One region of the Streptomyces sp. NPDC051636 genome, then DNA from elsewhere that is predicted to be linked to it. Evidence: riboswitches for the same ligand, from Rfam matches in the RefSeq annotation. Region 1 holds a riboswitch; each other region holds the start of a gene.
What was found. Region 1 has a riboswitch for cobalamin ahead of ACIBBH_RS00045 (prenyltransferase/squalene oxidase repeat-containing protein). Riboswitches for the same ligand answer to the same signal wherever they lie in the genome.
Positions count from the first base shown of each region.

Region 2: another riboswitch for cobalamin. It lies ahead of ACIBBH_RS03115 (cobalamin biosynthesis protein); the one in region 1 lies ahead of ACIBBH_RS00045 (prenyltransferase/squalene oxidase repeat-containing protein).
Region 3: another riboswitch for cobalamin. It lies ahead of ACIBBH_RS02915 (CbtB-domain containing protein); the one in region 1 lies ahead of ACIBBH_RS00045 (prenyltransferase/squalene oxidase repeat-containing protein).

Region 1 is NZ_JBITDA010000001.1:5,663-10,525, reverse strand. Features, by position in the region: gene ACIBBH_RS00060 (hypothetical protein) at 1-386, opposite strand, end outside; gene ACIBBH_RS00055 (XRE family transcriptional regulator) at 422-1,018, opposite strand; partial or broken gene ACIBBH_RS00050 (phosphotransferase) at 1,264-1,949, opposite strand; cobalamin riboswitch at 2,017-2,144, shown strand; gene ACIBBH_RS00045 (prenyltransferase/squalene oxidase repeat-containing protein) at 2,259-3,482, shown strand; gene ACIBBH_RS00040 (SCO2322 family protein) at 3,479-4,117, shown strand; gene ACIBBH_RS00035 (CbiQ family ECF transporter T component) at 4,110-4,863, shown strand, end outside.
Region 2 is NZ_JBITDA010000001.1:657,403-662,265, forward strand. Features, by position in the region: gene ACIBBH_RS03110 (cobyric acid synthase) at 1-291, opposite strand, end outside; gene ACIBBH_RS03115 (cobalamin biosynthesis protein) at 288-1,232, opposite strand; cobalamin riboswitch at 1,332-1,474, opposite strand; gene ACIBBH_RS03120 (hypothetical protein) at 1,601-1,828, opposite strand; gene ACIBBH_RS03125 (anion permease) at 1,866-3,122, opposite strand; gene ACIBBH_RS03130 (class II aldolase/adducin family protein) at 3,375-4,043, shown strand; gene ACIBBH_RS03135 (alpha/beta hydrolase family protein) at 4,175-4,863, shown strand, end outside.
Region 3 is NZ_JBITDA010000001.1:613,906-618,768, reverse strand. Features, by position in the region: gene ACIBBH_RS02935 (HAD family acid phosphatase) at 1-558, opposite strand, end outside; gene ACIBBH_RS02930 (helix-turn-helix transcriptional regulator) at 783-1,520, shown strand; gene ACIBBH_RS02925 (hypothetical protein) at 1,601-2,065, shown strand; gene ACIBBH_RS02920 (histidine phosphatase family protein) at 2,363-2,950, opposite strand; cobalamin riboswitch at 3,068-3,212, shown strand; gene ACIBBH_RS02915 (CbtB-domain containing protein) at 3,249-3,470, shown strand; gene ACIBBH_RS02910 (CbtA family protein) at 3,505-4,278, shown strand; gene ACIBBH_RS02905 (DUF4396 domain-containing protein) at 4,301-4,792, opposite strand.

The DNA.
Region 1 (4,863 bases):
ACCACCCGGTCCCAGGGGATGTCCTCCTCGGCCTGGGACAGCAGCCGGCGGGCGGCGGCGGGCATGCCGTCCGGGTAGTGCACGTCCAGGGTCTGGTAGTAGATGTGGCCGATCTCGTGCCCGGCGATCACGAACTTGTGCGCGCCCGGCGCCCGGTCCTCGACCACGACGATGTACTCGTCGTCCTTGGCGAAGGTGACGCCGGAGACGTCCAGGCCCGGCGGGAAGGCGACGAACTTGAGCCGGACGGGGCGGTCCAGTTGCGGGCTGAGCGTGTCGCACACGGCGTGCAGGAACGCCTCTGGTCCGGTCGGCGGCGTCAGCGTGCGGGCGGTGTCGCGGACGAGCTGGGCGAGGAACCGCTTCGGCGATCTTTTCCGGCTCACTGAGCGTCCTCCGTGTGCGGTGTACGGCACGGGACTCACCCACGCCCCGTCGGGACGTCCGCGTCCTCGGACTTGATGATCATCTCGGCGAGGTCGGCCAGTGTGGCGAGCTGACGGGGATTCATCTGCGGGGCGCGCATCGCCAGTCGCACCAGGCCGCTCTCACGCAGCCGCAGCAGCGGGTCCGCCTGCGCCTCCAGTCCCTGGAGCACCGGCTGCAGGGCCTCGTGGAGGGCCTCCGGTTCGTCCGCGGTGAAGAAGCCGGCGGGCAGGCCGAAGAACCTGCGCAGCCGGTCGGCGTGTTCCAGGCTGGGCATGCCGCTCTTGCGCCACTCGCTCAGCCACTGCCGGCTGGTCCCCGCGATCCTGGCCAGCTCGCCCAGCGAGTAGCGCTTGCCGTCGGGCCGGCGCCGGGTCTCCCGGACGAAGTCCAGCCGCTGCCGCACCCGTTCGGCCAGCCCGGCCTCGGGCACGGAGCCGCCCGAGAGCAGCCGGCAGACCACCTCGGCGGGAATCCCGGTGCGGTACGACAGGTCGCCCACGTCCAGGACCTCCGGCAGCCGGCCCGGCCGTCCGGTGAGCTCCCCGAGCCGCTCCAGTACGTCCGCAAGCGGGGCGTAGGCGTCACTCACCGAGGTCCCCCCTGGGCGTGTCGTCCGTTCCGTGGCTGAGCTGACGCGAGGCTACCCGGTCGCCCGCCGGTCGAGAAGTGATGTCAACGACAACTGCCCATTGAGGCAGCAATCGTTGACAGTTGGGGGTCCGGCGGGACAGGATCACGACGCAAGGTCATGACCCCGGTCCGCTCTCCGCGCACGGGGTCGTGCGCCCTGTTCCCGCCCCGGGTGCTGCCTATGGGGGAGCAGCATCCGGGGCGTTACCCTGCCGCCCGCTCCGGGGTCGCCCGGAACGCCACCGCCCGTACCAACTTCTCCGCGTCTTCCCGCAGTTCGACCTCCCGCGCACTCATCGTCGGATTGGCCGCCCGCCGCCGGGCCTCCGCCGGCCCCTCCTCCGTCAGGTCGGACGGGTCGGCGAGCAGGGCGGTGAGGAGTGCGCGGGCCGGGGTGGCGAGGGGTTCGCCGGCGACGGCGACCCGGGCGAGGATCACCGCGGACATGCCCCGGTCGACGGCGGGCGGGCCGTCCTCGGCGTTGGTCCAGTCGATGACCCGGGGGCCGTCGGGGGTGAGGATCACGTTGTCGGGGTGCAGGTCCAGGTGGAGGACCCGGGGGCGGGGGCGGCGGAGTTCCGGGCGGGGACGGCGGGCAACCGCCGCAGCAGCCGGGCGAGTTCCGCCCCCGCCTCCGCCGCGCCCAGCGAGCCGTCCAGGAGGGCGGCCGGCACCGTCGGCCCGGACAGCCGCTCCCTCACCAGGTCGGTGCGCGAGCCGGAGGGCCGTACCCGGGGCACCGGATACCCGTGCTCGCGCACGTACGCCATCACCGCCCCCTCGGCCGCCGTGTCCCCCCAACCCTCCCGGTCGCGGCGCAGCACCCACGCCGCGTCGATCTCGTACACGTCGGCCGGCCGGCCCGAACTCAGCAGTCTCCCCGTTGGCATCATGGCGCGACCCTGGCCAGGTCGCCTGTGCCTCCGGCTCACAGCCGCCTCTCGGTCTCCGGCTACCGCCGGGTAGAGTGACCCGGGTCGTCATCACACCCGTACGAGGGGAAGCCGGTGCGATTCCGGCGCTGACCCGCAACCGTGAACCGCCCCCTGGCGGTGAGCCGGACCGCCCCGCACGGGACGTGACCGGCTCACGTGCGCGGCGGCCCGCCGCCCACGGCACCGTCGAGGTCTACGGAGCCGAGCCGCCCGGGGTGTCCCGTGCTGCCCGCGCTTCCCTTCAGGGAGAGGCAGTAGCCGACCATGAACGTCCGCCGCAGTGCCGCGGCTCTGGCCGCCGTCGGGGTGATGGCCGCCGCCGCGCCCGCCACAGCCGCGTCCCCTTCCCCCTCCCCGTCGACGGCGCTCCCGTCGGGGCTGTACGGCAGCACGGACCCGAAGTACGACGGCGTCTGGCGCCAGTCCCTCGCGCTGCTCGCCCAGCACACGCTCGGCGTCCGGCCCGCCGCGAAGGCCATCGACTGGCTGGTCGGGCAGCAGTGCGCCAACGGCGGTTTCGCCGCCTTCCGCGCCGACCCCGCGAAGTCCTGCGAGGCCACCACCGCCCAGACCGACACCAACAGCACGGCCGCCGCCGTACAGGCCCTGGCGGCGCTCGGTGAGCACGACGGCGAGGCCCGCAAGGCGGTCACCTGGCTGAAGATGATGCAGAACAAGGACGGCGGCTGGGGCTACACCCCGGGCTCGCCCAGCGACACGAACTCCACCTCCGTGGTCATCGGCGCCCTCACGGCGGCCGGCGAGGACCCCTCCCGACTCCGCACCGAGGGCAGGACCCCGTACGAGCTGCTGGCCAAGTGGTCCCTCTCCTGCGCGGGGGACGACGCCGGCGCCCTCGCCCACCAGCCGGACAAGAGCGGCAAGCTGTCGGCCGACGCGGACGCGACGGCGGCCGGGGTACTGGGCGCGCTCGGCAAGGGCTTCGTGACGACGGCCGGGAAGGCACCGCAGGAGGGCTACGTCTGCGCCGACTCCGACAAGCCGCTCACCCCGCGGGAGATCGCCCGCAACGGCGCCGCGTACCTGTCGGACCAGCTGCACGGCACCGGCCACCTCACCACCAGCCTCGCCGGTGCCAAGGACCAGCCCGACTACGGCAACACCGCGGACGCGGTCCTCGCCCTCGCCGCGCAGGGCTGGACGAAGCAGGCGAAGAAGCCGTACGCCTGGCTGGAGAAGAACTCCGCGCGGTGGGCCAGGCAGAGCGGCCCCGCCGCCTACGCCGAACTGATCTTCGTGGCGCACGCGATGGGCACCGACCCGCGTGACTTCGGCGGTACGGACCTGGTGCGGGCGCTCAACGCGACGGGCCCGGCGCCGCAGCCGGCCCAGGCGACGGGCGCTGACACCGAGCGGGCCGAGCACGAGTCGGGGAGGAGTCTCTGGTGGATCATCGGCACCGGCCTCGTCGCGGGCATCGGCATCGGTTTCCTGCTCAGCGGTCGCCGCAAGAGGCAGCAGCCGTGACCGCCGTCCGCCGTGCCGGGGCGCTGCTCCTGGCCGCCTTCCTGTGCGTGGCCCTGGCGGGCCGGGCCCACGCCACCGGCTACCGCTACTGGTCCTTCTGGGAGCGCACCGGCGGCCACTGGACGTTCGCCACCGAGGGGCCGTCCACCGCCCGCCCTTCCGACGGTGACGTCCAGGGCTTCCGCTTCGCGGTGAGCGAGGACTCCGCCGGCGCCACGCGCCCGCGCGGTACGGCGGACTTCGACTCCGTCTGCGCCAAGTCGCCTGCGCGGGCCGGCCGGAAGCGGGTGGCCCTGGTCCTCGACTTCGGCACGTCCGCCGACGCTCCCTCCGGCGAGACCCCGCCCGCTCGCCGAGCGGCCTGCGCGGTGGTCTCTCCCGACGCGCCGACCGCCGACGCGCTGGCCGCGGTGGCGGGGCCGTTGCGGTACGACTCCCACGCCCTGTTGTGCGCGATCGGGGGGTATCCGGGGAAGGGGTGCGGGGAGCAGGTGGCGGAGGGGAAGTCCCGCCCGGCCGCGACGAAGAGCGAGCCTCAGCACGGTCCGTCGGTGGGTGTGCTGGCGGGCGTGGGTGCCGTGGTCCTGCTGGGCGGCGCCGCGCTGTGGCAGGCACGGCGGCGCCGGGATGCGTAGGGCGCCCCGCGCCGCGGGTGTCCACCCCGGCGCCTGGTGGCTCTGGTCCACAGGCCTCGGCACCGCGGCCACCCGCACCACCAACCCCCTGCTCCTCGCCCTCCTCATCACCGCAACGGCCTACGTAGTGGCCACCCACCGCACCCCCACCCCCTGGTCCCGCTCCTACACCGCCTTCGCCGAACTGGCCCTCGCCGTCCTCCTCATCCGCCTCACCTTCGCGGTAGCGCTCGGCTCGCCCGTCCCCGGCACGCACGTGATCGTCACCCTCCCCGAAGTCGCCCTCCCGCACTGGGCGCAGGGCATCCGCCTGGGCGGCAGGGTCACGGCCGAGGGGCTGCTGTTCGCGCTGTACGACGGTCTGAGGCTGGCCACGCTGCTCATCTGCGTCGGCGCGGCGAACGCCCTCGCCAACCCGGCCCGTCTGCTGAAGTCCCTGCCCGGCGCGCTGTACGAGACGGGCGTGGCCGTGGTCGTCGCCCTCACCTTCGCGCCGAACCTCGTCGCCGACGTCCAGCGCCTGCGCGCCGCCCGCCGCCTGCGCGGCCGTCCGGACCGTGGCGTGCGGGGTCTGCTGCAGGTCGGACTCCCGGTGCTGGAGGGCGCGTTGGAGCGGTCGGTCGCGCTCGCCGCCGCGATGGACGCCCGTGGTTACGGCCGTACCGCCGACGTCCCCGTGCGGGTACGCCGTACGACCGCCGTCCTCACGCTCGGCGGACTGCTCGGCGTGTGCGCGGGAACGTACG
Region 2 (4,863 bases), 650 kb from region 1:
GCCCACGGGCTTGCCGAGCAGCACCACCTGACTGCTCTGCTCGCCGCCGGGCTTGAGCAGCACGGGGTTCATCAGCGCGGTCGGCTCGACGCGGCACGCCTGCGCCTGCATGGCCTGCGCCCGGCCGATCTCGGCGCCCTCGCGGGTCACGAAGGAGTTGAGGGACATGTTCTGCGCCTTGAACGGCGCGACCTTGACCCCCTGCCGCACCAGCCACCGGCAGATCCCGGCCGTGACGACGCTCTTGCCGGCGTCGGAGGTGGTGCCGGCGACGAGGAGACCACCACTCATGACGTACGCCCCTTCGCGATGACGCGCGCGGCGGCACAGACGCCGAGCGCGAGCAGGCTGACACGCTGGGAGAGCCGTACGGCCCGTTCGATGTCACGGCCGGCGACGGCGCGCCCCGTGGCCCCGTTGAGCACGGGCCGGTGCTCGACCCGCCCCCCGTACGACAGGGTCCCGCCCAGGCGCACGCCGAGCGCCCCCGCGAACGACGCCTCCACGGGCCCGGCGTTGGGGCTGGGATGCCCGGCCGCGTCGGCACGCCAGGCCCGTACGGCACCCCGGGGGTCGCCCCCGGCCACGGCGGCCAGTACGGCGGTCAGCCGCGCTCCGGGCCACCCCGCGAGGTCGTCGAGCCGGGCGGAGGCCCACCCGAACCGCCGGTACCTGGACGACTTGTGCCCGACCATGGCGTCGAGGGTGTTGGCGGCCCGGAACCCGAGCAGCCCCGGCACACCCCCCACCGCGCCCCACACCAGTGCCCCCACCACGGCGTCGGATGTGTTCTCGGCGACGGACTCGACGACGGCCCGGGCGATCCCGTCGGCGTCGAGCGCCTGCGGATCCCGCCCGCACAGGTGCGGCAGCCGCGCCCGGGCGCCCTCGACGTCCCCGGCCTCCAGCGCCCGCCCGATGCCCCGGGCCTCGCGCGCCAGGGACGCCCCGCCCACGACGGCCCAGGTGGCGGCGGCGGTCAGCGCGACGGAGGCGGTACGGGAGGGACGTACGGCGGACGCGGCGAGCGCCCCCAGCGATACGGCACCGCCCACGCACACCGCGGTGTGCAGCGCGCCCCACCCCCGGTGGTCCCGCCACAACACCCGCTCGACGGCCCCCGCCGCCCGCCCGAACGCGGCGACCGGATGCCCGCGGCGCGGGTCGCCGAGGAGCAGGTCACCGAGGAGGCCGGCGGCGGCGCCGTACGCGAAGACGCGATCGGCACGCATCGGCTCAGCCGGCCGAGGGGTCGGGCAGTGACCTGGTGCTGTACCTCAAACGGCAGGCGAGCATGGCGATATGTCCTCACTCAGGGTGTCCGCGCCCTGGTTCGACGAGACCGGCGGTGAGAGTTCCTGGCTCCCGGGGCTTCCTACCCCGGTGACAGTGGCGGGACCGCGCCGGATTCGCACCGGCTTCCTCTCTTGCCGCCGTACATGGCTCCGGCAGTCCACCATGCCCCCGGAAGGGCCGTCAACTTGCTGTTGACCTGCGCGGGGAGAGTGTGCTGAGGCCCACATCGGCACCGCTCGGAACGGTGTGACGGCATGCGAGAGGCTCCCCCCGAGGACATCAGGGAGGAGCCTCTCGACCTCGGTCAGGCCTTCGCCATGATCAGGTAGATGCCGTACGCCACCGCGGCCGCGCACCCCGCGAAGCACACGTACGCGCCGGTGACGGCGAGCGCCGCCGAGTTCCCCTGCGCGGCGGCGCGCTCGCGGCGCGACAGGCCGGTGACGCCGAGGGTGAAGAGGGCCACCAGGCCGAGGGTGACCGTGAGGCTGACGCCGAAGACGGAGCCGAGGGCTGCCCAGTCGATCTTCATAACAGTGCTGCTTTCTTGTGGACCGGGGTGACCGGGGTCAGACGGCGGCGGCCGGCGGGGTCGCCGGGTCGGCGGCGGGGGCGACGACGGGCGCCGCCGGGGACGGGATCGTGGCCGTCAGGTCCTCGGACACGGTGCCCACCGGGGGCGGGGTCACGGCGGCGATCGCCGTGGTCACCACGCCGGCCGGCTCCGCAGTGTCGTTGACGTTCCTCGCGTCGACCACCTCGCGGCGGGAGACCTTCCAGATCGCGGCGCTGGAGGCCACGAGGAAGACCGCCACCAGGGCGGTGCCCCAGTCACCGAGGTCCGTCACGGTCTCGGCGAGCGCGCCGACCAGGGCGGCGGCCGGGAGCGTCAGCACCCAGGCGACGACCATGCGGGTGGCCGTGGACCAGCGGACCACACCGCCCTTGCGGCCCAGGCCCGCGCCCATCACGGAGCCGGAGACGGAGTGCGTGGTGGAGAGGGAGAAGCCCAGGTGGGAGGAGGCGAGGATGACCGTCGCGGCGCTGGTCTGGGCGGCGAAGCCCTGCTGCGGCTGGAGCTCGGTCAGGCCCTTGCCCATGGTGCGGATGATGCGCCAGCCGCCGAGGTAGGTGCCGAGCGCGATGGCCATGCCCGCGGAGAGGATCACCCAGGTGGGAGGGTTGGAGTCGGGGGCGATGGAGCCGCCGGCGACCAGGGCGAGGGTGATGATGCCCATGGTCTTCTGCGCGTCGTTCGTGCCGTGCGCGAGGGACACCAGGCCGGCGGAGGCGATCTGCCCGGCGCGGTAGCCCTTGCGGGCGGCCTCACCGTCGGTGTTCTTGCCGATCGCGTAGGAGAACCGGGTGGCGAACATCGCCGCCACACCCGCGACCACCGGGGCCGCGACCGCCGGGAGCAGCACCTTGGTGACGAGGACGTCACCGTGGACGGCTCCCGTGCCGGCGGAGGCGACGGTGGCGCCGATCAGGCCGCCCATGAGGGCGTGTGAGGAGCTGGAGGGCAGTCCCACCAGCCAGGTCAGCAGGTTCCAGAGGATCGCGCCCACCAGGGCGGCGAATATGACCTCGGGACGTATGCCGTTCTCGTCGACGAGACCCTTGGAGATCGTGTTGGCGACCTCCACGGAGAGGAAGGCGCCTACAAGGTTGAGGGCGGCGGACATGGCCACCGCGACCTTGGGCTTGAGCGCACCGGTCGAGATGGTGGTGGCCATCGCGTTGGCGGTGTCGTGGAAACCGTTCGTGAAATCGAACGCGAGTGCGGTTACCACCACAATCGCGAGGATCAGCGAGAAGCTTTCCATTTACCCAGGCAATCGTTCGAGGTCATTGGCTGGACGACCGTAGGCAACCTGAGTGAACGGAAGGTGAACTGAGACGGGCGTCACGGTGTCATTACAGGGGAGTGACCGCTCCGCCCCGGCGCGGCGGCGCGAAACGGCCCGGGCGCCCCTTGGCCGGCGGTCCCGGGTGGAGGACGTCGGCCGGGTCGCGGAGCCGTCGAAGAGATTCTGGTCACGCGGCGGGCTGCCACGACCTGCTGGCAGGATCACGGCATGGGCGAAGAGAGCAGAGGCGTGCGCGAGGCGGAGTCGCGGGCCTGGGAGGCGCTGGTGGCGACGGCCCGGCGGACGGTGGCCGACGGACTCGTCGTCGGCACGTCCGGCAACGTGTCGGTGCGCGTGGGGGACACCGTGCTGGTCACACCGTCGGGCGTCCCGTACGACCGGCTGACACCGCACGACGTGACCGGTGTCGACCTCGCCGGACGGCAGGTGCTCGGCACGCTGGTCCCGACCAGCGAACTGCCCATGCACCTCGCCGTGTACCGCACCACCGACGCCCGCGCCGTCGTCCACACCCACGCCGTCCACGCCACGGCCGTCTCGACCCTCGTGACCGAACTCCCGGCGGTCCACTACATGTCCTGCGCACTCGGCGGCACCGTCCGAGTCGCCCCCTACGCGACGTACGGCACCGAGGAGTTGGCCGGGAACATGCTCCGCGCCCTCGCCGACCGCTCCGGCTGCCTCCTGCAGAACCACGGCACGATCACCTGCGGCGCCACCCTCGACCAGGCCTACGACCGCACCGCCCAGCTGGAATGGATGTGCCGCCTGTGGCTGACGGCGTCCTCGGTACCCGGGCTGACGCCCTCCCTGCTGACCTCCGAGCAGCTGGCGGAGGCGGGGGAGAAGCTGCGGGGGTACGGGCAGCGGGGGTGACCACCGCGGGTACCCGCCCCGCCCGGCCGCCCGGGGATTGAAGAGTGCCTCAGGCTGGAACCCGCAAGGACATGTCACCCCGACCCTTCCTCCCGCTGGCCGGCAGGGCGGCCCGCCGGGACACTGGACCCGTGCGCACCGTCACAGCGGCGGCCTCCGCCGTCGCCGCCGTCCTGGCGGCCGGCGTGGCCGTCGGCCGGATGGCCAGCGACGCCGCGCTGAAGGCGGTCCCCGGCAGGCCCCTGCCCACCGAGCCCCGGCTCACCGTGCACGCCACGGCCGCGGGCCGCATCTCGCTCACCCGCGACCTGGCCTCGCTGCGCCCCGGCACCTACGGGCTGGCCGGTGACGGGGCGCACGCCGTCGTCGGCACCGTCCTCGAGGCCCCCGCGCCCTCCCCCGACACCGTCGTACGGCGCCTGGAACGCGTCACCCACGGCACGCTCGAGCCCGGCGACCGGGTGTGGCTCACCCCGAACCTGTACGTCGGCCACCCGAACGCCGCCCTCGGCCTCGACCACGCCGACGTCGACGTGCCCGGCGAACTCGGCTCCCTGCCCGCGTGGTTCGTGGCCGGCGCGCGGGACACCTGGGTCATCACCGTGCACGGCCTGGGCGCCACCCGGGAACACCCCATGAACGTCATGGGGTTCCTGCACCGCCGCCGCCTCCCCGTGCTCGACCTCGCCTACCGCGGCGACCTCGGCGCCCCGCGCCCGCCGGACGGCCTGAACCACCTCGGCGAGACCGAGTGGCACGACGTGGACGCGGCGATCCACTACGCCGTCCGCCACGGCGCCCGACGCGTCGTCCTCTACGG
Region 3 (4,863 bases), 610 kb from region 1:
GAGGTTCACATCGGCGCCGATCTTCTTCAGGTTCTCGACGGCGGCGGAACGCTGCGCCTCGCTCAGGCCCGAGTTGTAGAAGACCTCGACGCCCTTGGACTCGGCGTACTGGACCAGCTCGGGGCTGCCGAAGACGGCCGGCCGGTCCGCCTTGTTCACGTAGTCGGCCCAAGTGGTCGAGTTGTACGTGTAGTTGTAGCGCTTCTCGTAGTCGAGGCTGAGCAGCAGCGTGTCGTCGATGTCGAAGACGACCGCGGGCTTCTCGCCCCGGTGGTGCGCCTTGCGGGCCGCCTGGTCGACGTGCTTCCTCGCCGCGGCGTCGATGCGCGCCAGGTCCTTGGCGTAGGGGCTGTCCGGGGACGCCTGGTACACGCCGTTGCTGTCGGCCGTCGTGCCGTAGTAGGTGTCGATGTCCTTCACCAGTTGCCCGATGTTGTAGGGCTCGTGGGTGGAGTTCGCCGTGGACTGACCGGCGGTGGCCGCGCCGGCGCCGTACAGGGCACCGCCGGCGAGGGCACAGGCGGCGACCACGGCGGCCGCTCTGAGGGACTTCCGCATGGAATCTCCGGGTCTGATGTGGTGGTTGTTGCACCAGGTCCCGCACTGTCTACGCGCATCACACCCAGGGATGCGACCCTAGTTATCCGATCGATACAATCCGGCCATGGAGCCCGGCAATCCGTCAGGCGTGGTTCTCCGTATTGAATGGGTGAGGTAATCCCTCCTGGACAACGGCGCCATTGACGGGTTTCACCCAAACTCATGGTCGATATACTGACGCGGTGGGACTGGATCACGCCTCGCTGACGGCTCTGGCCGTCCTCGGCGACGAGCAGCGTCGTCGCATGTTCGAGTTCATACGACGCGAGCGACGACCGGTGACGCGTGAAGAGGTGGCCGACAGCCTCGGGATCTCTCGCAAGCTGGCGGCCTTCCATCTGGACAAACTGGTGGCAGCCGGTCTGCTCCAGGCCCACTACGGCTCCCCCGCGGGCATCCGCAAGGTCGGCCGCAGGCCCAAGGTCTACGAGCCGGTGGCCGACGCCATCGCGGTGAACATCCCCGAGCGTCGCTACGGCATGCTGGCCGACGTCCTCACCGAGGCCGTGCTGACCGAGACGGAAGGCGAATCGGCCCGCGACGCCGCGCTCCGCGTGGCGTTCCAGCGCGGGGAAGCCCTGGGCGGCACCGAACGCGAACGGGTACGCCCCGGGCGGCTCGGCGTCGAACGGGCACTGAGTCTCGCCGCCGAAACGCTCGAGGAGTTCGGGTTCGAACCGGAGCGCGCCGCGCCCACCCTGCTGCGGTTGCGCAACTGCCCCTTCCATCCACTGGCGGCACAGGCCCCGGAGCTGGTCTGCAGCGTCAATCAGGCTTTCCTGGCCGGCTACCTGCGGGGCCTGGGAAGCGACAGGACCACCGCGGTGCTCGCCCCTCAGCCCGACTCGTGCTGTGTCGAACTGCGCGGCGACGACAGGGCTGGAGGCACCTCGGACCCGGGAACCACCTGCGGGCGATGAGGCCGGGCCCGACTTCCGCCCGTAGTGCCGGCGCTTCCGCGGGGTCGCCCCATCCATGTCCGTGACCAACTGGAGTCACGATGAACTCCGCGCATGCCGCAGAAACCACCTTGCGAGGACTGGGAGTCTGTTGCGCCATCGGCAACGTGGTGCTGCACGGACTCCTTGTCTCCGATCACCTCGAGGAGAAGTTCTACATAGGCGTCCTCTTCGCCGTGGGCAGTGCCGTCATGCTGGGGGTGGCGGCGGGACTGGTCGTCATGAAGCGTCCTCTGGCCGCGTGGCTGGCCGGAGCGCTCGTCAGCCTCGGCATGCTCGCCGGTTTCCTGCTCTCGCGTACGACCGGCCTGCCGGACGGGTACTACGAGGCCGGCTGGGAGCCGCCGTACGGGGCCCTCTCCTTGCTTGTCGAGGGTGTCTTCACCCTTGCTTTCCTCGCCTGGCTCGGAGAGCGGACGGCGGCCGGCACCGCTCGCCGGCTGTCGCACACGGCGCCGCAGTCCTCGACGTGCCCGACACGTCCTTCGACACCGTCGTCACCCTGATGCAGCATCACCTCCCGCAGGAGCCGCGCCCGCGGCACCGCGCGAGACGCACCGTGTACTGCGACCGGGGCGGACGGCTGCTGGTCGTGGGGTTCCGGCCGGGACACGGCCAGCCGCTTGCCGCCCCTGGTGACGTGGACGTCGGCCAGAAATTCGAAAGCACTCCGGATTCTTTTCTTCACCGGATCACCTCGAACGCGTGCCCACGGCCTCCTCGGCGCCGCCACGCTGGTGCCGGTGCTGCCCGCCGCCCTCGGCGTCGGCGGGAGCCGACCGGGCTCCCGTTTCGTCCGGGCCTCAGCCGGGGGAGCGTTCGGCAGGGCCGAGTGCGCTCCCCAGCCGCACGTTCCAGCGTCCGGCACGTCCGCTGAACTCGGTGGCGACCAGCGGTGCCACGTCGATCCGCCAGAAGGCGGACTCGGGCGCTCCGAGCACGCGCACCGTCGCGGCTCGGACGACCTCCGGCTCCACGACGGCGAGCGTCCGGCCCGGCAGCCGCGCGGCCTCTTCCAGCCAGACCCCGACGCGCGCGCAGAGCCGGTGCACCGACTCCCCGCCGTGCGGGGCGGCGGCCGGGTCCGCCAGCCACTCCGCGACCGCCTGCGGCTCGTCGGCGCCGAGCTCGGCCAGCGTCCGGCCGCGCCAGCGGCCCACGTCGAGCCCGGCCAGCGCCGCCACCGCGGTGGCGTCCAGGCCCAGCGCGGACGCCGTCTCCCGGCACCGCACCGTGGGGGAGGCGAGCATGCGGTCGGCAGCCGGAAGGGAGCCCGCGGCCGACCGGGCACGCGCGGCGCCGGTCGCATCGAGCGGGCAACCGTCGTCGAAACGGGCTTCCCGCAACGCCCCGCTGATCGCGGGTGAGACCAACATCACTCGGCTCGTCATCCGCCCGTCCCCGTGCCCTCTCCGAACCCGATTTCCTTGTCATGCACGGGATCTGGCGCCGTGGCCCGTGCTCCCCGGCGCGCACCCCGCCGCCCGTGCGCCCTTGGCCGAACCTCTGCTTCGCGGTACGTTCGGCGCGATACCGACGACGGTTCCACGGAAGCCGGTGAGATTCCGGCACGGTCGCGCCACTGTAAGCCCCGTTCGCACCCTGCGGTGCGGGCCGGGGTGAGTCAGACCCGCGCCGTCGTCACGTGCACCACCAAGACGGGACGCGAGTTCCCCAGGAGGTCCTGCCATGGCGCAGTCCGTCGCTCAGCCGACCACTACCCCCACCGCCGTACCCGCCAAGCTGCCGATCGGCACGATCGCCCCCTGGGCGGTCTTCTTCGGCATCCTGATGCTGGTCCTGCTCTACTTCGTCGGCGCCGAGCAGGGTGCCACCTCGGTGATGTCCGGCGAGAACGTCCACGAATGGGTGCACGACGCCCGCCACCTGCTCGGCTTCCCCTGCCACTGACGACGGCGGAGAAGCGTACGAGCCCATGGGCCCCCTGAATTCGGCAACGGTCCGAAACCTCCTGGTGCGTGGCATGCTCGCGGGTCTCGCCGCGGGCCTGCTCGCCCTCGTCGTCGCCTATTTCCTGGGCGAGCCGCGCGTCGACTCGGCCATCGCCTACGAAGAGGCGCACTCGCACGAGCACGGCATGGAAGCCGTCAGCCGCACGATGCAGTCCACCGGCGGCCTGGCCACCGGCGTCCTCGTCTACGGGGTCGCGTTCGGCGGCATCGCCGCCCTCGCGTACTGCTTCGCACTCGGCCGCATCGGCCGCTTCGGGCCGCGCGCCGGCGCGCTGCTCCTGGCGGCCGCCGGCCTGGTCGCCGTGTACGTCGTGCCGTTCCTGAAGTACCCCGCCAACCCGCCGTCCGTCGGCGACCCCGACACCATCGGCAAGCGCACCACCCTGTACTTCCTGATGATGGTCCTCAGCGTGCTGCTGTCCGTCACCGCGGTGATCATGGGCAAGCGCCTGGCTCCGCGCCTGGGCAACTGGAACGCGACGCTGGCCGCGGGGGCGTTCTTCCTCCTTGCCGTCGGCCTGGCCTACGGCTTCCTGCCGGCTGTCAACGAGGTCCCCAAGGACTTCTCGGCCACTTTGCTGTGGCAGTTCCGGCTGGCGGCCCTCGCCGTCCAGGTCACCCTGTGGACCGTCTTCGGGCTGGCCTTCGGAGTGCTGGCAGAGCGGGTGCTGGTCCCCAGGCCCGCGAAGGCGGTCGCACCGGAGGAGGGCGCTGCCCGCGGCAAGGCGGCTGCTGTACCCCGTTGAGGCCGCCGAGCCGTGGCGCGGGTCAGTGGTAGGCGTGCACGACGGCGTGTCCCTTGCCGCGGCCGATCATCCACCGGTTGAGGGGCGTGGTGACCAGGAACGCGAGGGCGAGGGAGAACGCCAGCGAGCCCCAGAAGAGGGCGCTGCTCAGGCCCGCGTCCATGGCCCCGGGGATGCTGACGACGACCGTGTTGTCGATCAGTTCCATCACGGCGATGGAAACGGTGTCGGCGGCGAGCGCCACCTTCAGGGCCTGCCGCGCCGCCAGGCCCGCCCGCAGGACGCCACGCATGGTGAGGGCGTATCCGAAGACGAAGGCGAGGGCGATGGACAGTGCCACCGTGGCGGCGTCGTGCAGCCCGGTCGCGGTGCCGATGACCATCCCGAGAACCTCGCCGATCGCGCATCCGGTCAGGCAGTGCAGGGTGGCCTGGGCGGCCATGCGCCAGCTCGGCCCGCGGCCCCCAGGGGCAGCATGTCCGGTGTGGTGATGCTGGTGGGTGGAGTGGTCCATGGTTCCCTCTTTCCAGGACGTCTCTCTCGCGGGCACCCACGTCAACCAGATACCCCCTGGGGGTATTCCCG